2 regions of the Cedecea sp. Ae19-4 genome follow, and region 2 is predicted to be linked to the other one. Evidence: predicted binding sites of a transcription regulator. Region 2 holds the regulator's gene; the other holds the start of a gene.
The links. Region 2 encodes PurR, which represses purine synthesis genes. Its sites were predicted from a motif close to CANGCAAACGTTTGCNTG; they were not measured.
Positions count from the first base shown of each region.

Region 1 (3,344 bases), 880 kb from region 2:
GATATCTTCAAAGCTACGGTAGACCGAAGCAAAGCGAATATAGGCGACTTTATCCAGCTTTTTGAGCTGCTCCATCACCAGGTTACCGATGAGTTTACTCGGGATTTCGCGTTCGCCGGTTGCTCGAAGGTGCGACTTAATATGGCTGATGGCCATTTCCACGTCGTCAGAATTGACCGGACGTTTTTCCAGCGCTTTCAGGATGCCGCTGCGCAGTTTGTCTTCGTTAAACGGCTCGCGCACCTCATTACTCTTCACCACTCTCGGCATCACCAGCTCCGCAACCTCGAAAGTCGTGAAGCGTTCGTGACAGACCAGACACTGGCGCCGACGGCGCACGGAGGAACCTTCACCCACCAGGCGAGAGTCGATAACTTTGGTGTCCACGGCGAAACAGAATGGGCAATGCATAGCGTTTCCTGCTGGGATTATAAAGATGAACAATAGTTTACCGCGAAGTTGCGGGAGTACAAAGACAGCGCCGACACTGCAACATCAAATATGACTTTTCAAGCGCGAAGAACTACGCTTAAATCAGCGAACCTTAGCAAGGAAAAACTAACCATGACAAAGACTTACTTAAGAATTATCCTGGTTTCAAGCCTGATAAGCCTGACCGCTTGTGCCCAGCAAACTGAAGTGCGTCAGATGCGCAGTCAAATTGGTTCGTTAAATCAGGAAATGACTAAACTTAGCCAGCAAACGGTGAGGCTGACCCAGCAGAATGCCCTGAACGCGAAGTCGACCAGCGGCGTTTATCTGCTACCGGGTTCAAACACGGCAGCGCGCCTCAACAGCCAGATAGGTAACCTGAAAATGTCGCTGACAAACGTTGCGGCTGAAGCCAACGGCACCCGCGCCACGCTGCTGATTCAGGGAGAATCCAACGATCCGCTGCCGGCATTTAGCGGCAAAGTAGAATGGGGGCAGATCCAGGGCACCACCGACAGTTTCCAGGAAGTTAACGTGCAAACGCAGTCCATAGACGCCCCGGCCAGCATTCTCGCCCCAAGCGACGTGTCGATTCCGCTTCGCCTGTCCGGCATCACGCCCGACCAATTAGGGTTTGTGCGCGTTCATGATATCCAGCCAGTTTCTTCCGCACAGCCAGCACCCGCGCAATAATTCTTTCGCCCCCTTGTCCGGCGCTCGCTTCAACCACAGCTTCGCTTCTTACCCTCTCCCTAAAAGGGAGAGGGAATAAATCATCGGCAGTTTTCCCCCTCTCCCTCCGGGAAAGGGCCGGGGTGAGGGCTGAAGTCACCCCACTCATCCGCAAAAATGTGAAAGCAAAAGATGGCTAAGAGACATTTTCCGGCGAGGCGCGCCTGTCACACTCTTTCACACCCCCCGCACAATATGTGAAGCAAACCCCCTGTTATCATCTCGTCTTTATAGTGATCCATATCACACTTACATGTAACAACTGGGCATACGTTTGCGTAATTTGTCGAAGCAGGTACAATCACGCCGTTTTTAATGTGCGCAAACGTGAACGCAATCGATTACGCATATGAGAAGAATGTGAAATAGAACATATTTTTGTGAGCAGGGATTTCTATAATAGTCGCGCTGCAAAGGTCCTTCCCTGAGACCGGCGGCCAGGGATGACATCTCACATCCGCATCGCACCAAAATTACGTAAACAGTGGCTAAAAATATGAAAAAAATTATTCTGGCAGCCGGCACCGTTCTGGCACTTTCCAGCTCTTTCTCTGCCAGCGCAGAAGAAGCAAAAAACAGCGAATACCTCTCCGACTGGTGGCACCAGAGCGTTAACGTTGTCGGCAGCTATCACACCCGTTTCGGGCCGCAGCTGCGCAACGATACCTACCTGGAATATGAAGCGTTCGCCAAAAAAGACTGGTTCGATTTCTACGGCTACGTGGATGCGCCAGTCTTCTTCGGCGGCAACACTCAGGCGAAAGGGATCTGGAACCACGGCTCCCCACTGTTTATGGAAATCGAACCTCGCTTCTCCATCGACAAGCTGACCGGGACCGACCTGAGCTTTGGTCCGTTCAAAGAGTGGTACTTCGCGAACAACTACATTTACGACATGGGTCGTAACCAGGCTAATCGCCAGAGCACCTGGTACATGGGTCTGGGTACCGACATCGATACCGGCCTGCCAATGAGCCTGTCGATGAACGTGTATGCCAAGTACCAGTGGCAGAACTACGGTGCGTCTAACGAAAACGAGTGGGATGGCTACCGCTTCAAGGTGAAATACTTCGTGCCGATTACCTCCCTGTGGGGCGGTAAGCTGAGCTATATCGGTTTCACCAACGTTGACTGGGACTCTGACCTGGGCAACGAGCAGTACCGTACCAATAACTCCGTTGCGTCCAGCCACATCCTGTCGCTGAACTACGATCACCTGCACTACTCCTTCGTGGCCCGTTACTTCCATAACGGCGGCCAGTGGAAAGATGGCGAGCAGCCGTTCTTCATGAACGAACGCGTGAAGTCGACCGGCTTCGGCTACTACGTGGTTGTCGGTTACAACTTCTAATCGCCACCACTTGTAAAAAACCGGCCCGCTGGCCGGTTTTTTTATTTCTCAGGCAGGTAACCTTTGGCCTTCTGAAGGGCAATAAAAGCCTGCAGAGAACGATCGTGTCGCTCCTGAAACACATTTCCTGTTAAATGAATATCCCGGCAGCGATCCAGCCTGAAGCTACGATAATCATTCCGAGCCTCGCACCAGGCCACCAGCAGCCAGACCTCTCCCCAAAATGACAGCCCCAGAGGGTGAATATCCCGCTCCGTCAATTCCCCTTTTTCATCCTCATACAGCAAATGAACAACCTGGCATTTGTCGATGGCGGAATGAAACAGATCGAACCGGGCTTTCACCTGCGGAAACTTGTTAAAATTAGGCGAAATTATACGGCTACGTTCGGCAACCCGACGCTTTTCCGGGGTGAGCACTGCGAGAAGCTTCTCATGCACGGACTCGGCAGATTTCGCCAGCGTTTCTCCGCTCCAGGTTTGCACCATTCTTAACGCCGCAATCACCGCCTCCACCTCTCCGGTCGTCAGCATCAGCGGTGGAAGATCGTACCCGGCCAGCAGGCGATAGCCGCAGCCAGCCTCCCCTTCTATCGGCACGCCGGAGAGAGAAAGATCCTGAATGTCGCGGTAGACAGTCCGCTCTGAGACTTCCAGCCGTTCGGCAAGCTGTGCAGCCGTCGTCAGGCGCCTGCCGCGTAGGATTTGCACTATCTGAAATAATCGATCGGCTCTTCGGCTCATGGATGTTCCGGAAAAAATAAGGCCTGCCCGAGCGGCAGGCTTTAGCGTCAGTATTGAGGCTTAAACAGGCTGATGCAACCCAACGC
Region 1 covers NZ_JBCHWG010000001.1:242,348-245,691, reverse strand. The annotation lists gene nrdR (transcriptional regulator NrdR) at 1-411, opposite strand, end outside; gene AAIE02_RS01095 (SadB/YajI family lipoprotein) at 565-1,125, shown strand; gene AAIE02_RS01090 (nucleoside-specific channel-forming protein Tsx) at 1,661-2,515, shown strand; gene AAIE02_RS01085 (helix-turn-helix transcriptional regulator) at 2,557-3,258, opposite strand; gene AAIE02_RS01080 (VOC family protein) at 3,319-3,344, opposite strand, start outside.
Region 1: a site for PurR is predicted at 1,428-1,445, ahead of AAIE02_RS01090 (nucleoside-specific channel-forming protein Tsx). Genes of this name have one in related genera too.

Region 2 (3,344 bases):
ATTACGCTTATAAAGATCTGGTGAATATCCGTATTCCACGCACCGCCAATGAAATGTATCACCTGCGCGATGCCTCCTCCGTTGACCGCGGCGAACTGGAAAGCGGTGACCTGGTGTTCTTCCGTACCCAGGGCCGTGGCACCGCCGATCACGTTGGCGTCTACGTTGGCAACGGGAAGTTTATTCAGTCCCCGCGCAGCGGCCGCGATATTCAGATCACCTCCCTGAGCGAAGATTACTGGCAGCGCCATTACGTGGGCGCCCGCCGGGTCATGACGCCAAAAACTATTCGTTAATCTTATCGCGCCCTTTCGGGCTAATCAGACTGATTAAAATATTAACAGCCCGGCACGGGCTGTTTTATTTTGTTGTTTCATTGCGCTTTTTTGCACTCTCGTAATTTGCTAACCTTATAACCACACAAAATGTAGTTATATTGTGAAGCAAAATAACAAGGAGTGAAGCCATGTCGTTCGAACTACCCGCCCTGCCCTATGCCAAAGATGCGCTGGCACCGCATATCTCAGCCGAAACACTCGAATACCATTACGGCAAACATCACCAGACCTACGTCACTAACCTGAATAATCTGATCAAAGGCAGCCCGTTTGAAGGTAAAACGCTGGAAGAGATCGTGACAGGATCTGACGGCGGGATCTTCAATAACGCGGCCCAGGTCTGGAACCATACGTTCTACTGGCACTGCCTGGCGCCGAATGCCGGCGGGGAGCCGACCGGTGACGTGCTGGCAGCCATCAACCACGCTTTTGGCAGCGTGGAAGCCTTTAAAAAGCAGTTCACCGAAGCGGCCATCAAAAACTTCGGCTCCGGCTGGACATGGCTGGTGAAAAATAGCGACGGCAGCCTGGCTATCGTCTCGACCTCTAACGCAGGTACCCCATTAACAACCGGAGCAAAACCGCTGCTGACCGTGGACGTATGGGAACATGCTTACTACATCGATTACCGCAACGCGCGCCCGGTTTATCTCGACCACTTCTGGGCGCTGGTCAACTGGGAATTTATTGCGCAAAACCTGGCGGGCTGATTTTTAGCGGTTAACCACGAAGGAGGGAAGCAACGCTTTTCTTCTATATACGAGAAGGGCCGCGAAAGCGGCCCTTTGTAAATCAGTGCAGGACGGCGGTTAGCGCCCCGGCAACAATCAGACTCAGTACGATAACCGTAGTCACCACGGAAAACTTCAGATCGGTACTCATCGTAAGCTCCTTTTATTTCCCTACAAAGTGTATGTGGGGTGATTTTCCCACAATTAGCGATAAAAATCCTGCTGGATTTGCACAGATATCGGTTTTCCCTCTTCCACTTTGCCCCGGGATAAGCCAAAATCCTTCGCTAATTTACCGCGTATCGCCCGGCAACGCCCTCCTCCCGCTGTATGTCGCATCCCCGACAGGCCTGCAACCAACGTGTTGCCCCAGGAGTTAGCGAAGGCAAACGTTTAACACATGAGTTATCAGGAGTTTACGATATGGTCTGGAGTGACATCTAATGGCAACGATTAAGGACGTAGCGAAGCGCGCAAACGTTTCCACTACCACTGTGTCACATGTCATTAACAAGACCCGTTTTGTGGCGGAAGAGACACGCAACGCCGTCTGGGCAGCCATCAAAGAGCTGCACTATTCGCCTAGCGCCGTGGCTCGCAGCCTGAAGGTCAACCACACCAAATCCATCGGCCTGCTTGCCACCTCAAGCGAAGCCCCTTATTTTGCGGAAATTATTGAATCCGTTGAGAACAGCTGTTTCGCCAAGGGCTACACCCTGATTCTGGGTAACGCGCACAACAACTTTGAAAAGCAGCGCGCTTACCTGTCCATGATGGCGCAAAAACGCGTGGATGGGCTGCTGGTCATGTGTTCCGAATACCCTGAGACGCTGCTTTCAACCCTGGAAGAGTACCGCCATATTCCGATGGTGGTGATGGACTGGGGCGAAGCTCGTGCGGACTTTACCGATTCCGTGGTCGATAACGCCTTCCACGGCGGCTACCTTGCGGGCCGCTACCTGATTGAACGTGGCCATCGCGATATCGGTGCTATTCCGGGTCAGCTGGAGCGAAATACCGGCGGCGGCCGCCATGCAGGGTTCCTGAAGGCGCTTGAAGAAGCCAATATCAAAGTGCCGGATAACTGGGTGGTTCAGGGTGATTTCGAACCAGAGTCTGGTTATCGCGCCATGCAGCAACTGCTTAACCAGCCGCATCGCCCTACCGCCGTTTTCTGCGGCGGCGATATTATGGCGATGGGTGCAATTTGCGCCGCAGACGAAATGGGGCTGCGCGTGCCGCAGGACATTTCTATCATCGGCTACGACAACGTGCGCAACGCCCGCTATTTCTCTCCAGCGCTGACCACAATCCACCAGCCGAAAGAGCGTTTGGGCGAAACAGCGTTTAACATGCTGCTCGACCGCATCATTAATAAGCGCGAAGAGTCGCAGACGATTGAAGTCCATCCTCGTCTGATTGAACGCCGCTCGGTTGCCGACGGCCCGTTCCGCGATTACCGCCGCTAAGCCTCTTCGGGGCCGGGAATGTGTTACCCGGCTCCTGCAGCCACTCCTGATTCATCGTCTCACTGTCACCCAAATAGTCCAGCAGCCAGCTCAAAGCGGGCGAAGCATCATCCTGCCGCCAGGTTAAGCAGCAGGCCGCGTCCGGGAATGGATTCTCCAGCATCAGCTCTTTCCAGTCGCCCCTGACGAGCCACGGCTGGGCAATGTGCGTCGGCACCATACCAATGCATAATCCCGCCGTCAGGCAATCCGCCCCCGACGCCCAGTCCGGCACCACCACGCGGCGTTGGTTGTCCAGCAGCCAGGTAATGCGCTTGGGTAACGAACGGGATGTGTCTTCCAGCACAAGGGATGGCCAGGGACGAATGTCATCATCCAGAATGATACCTTCCCGTTGCGCAAGCGGATGGTCAGCGGAAACCACGCAGCGCCAGCTTAGCGCCCCCATGTCCCGAAAAGCGTAACGCCCCCCGACCGGGATAGCCTGCGTGGCGCCAATCGCCGCCTCAACTCGCCCGTCGGCAAGCGCATCCCACACGCCGTTGAACACTTCCTGGGAAACCCTTAACTCGATATCCGGGAAATGACGATAAAAATCCAGCACCAGCTGGCGAGTACGCTCAGGTTTAACGATATTGTCTACCGCAATGGACAGGTGCCCACGCCAGCCGTTGGCTATCTGCTGGCACTGCTGGCGCGTTGCCATCATTTTTTTGATAACAGACCGACCTTCTTTGAGAAAAAACGCCCCGGCGGCGGTCAGTTCAACGTCCCGATGACGCCGTTCAAACAGCGGCACGGCCAGC
Region 2 covers NZ_JBCHWG010000001.1:1,123,615-1,126,958, reverse strand. The annotation lists gene AAIE02_RS05420 (C40 family peptidase) at 1-296, shown strand, start outside; gene sodB (superoxide dismutase [Fe]) at 467-1,048, shown strand; gene cydH (cytochrome bd-I oxidase subunit CydH) at 1,131-1,220, opposite strand; gene purR (HTH-type transcriptional repressor PurR) at 1,513-2,538, shown strand; gene punR (DNA-binding transcriptional activator PunR) at 2,441-3,344, opposite strand, start outside.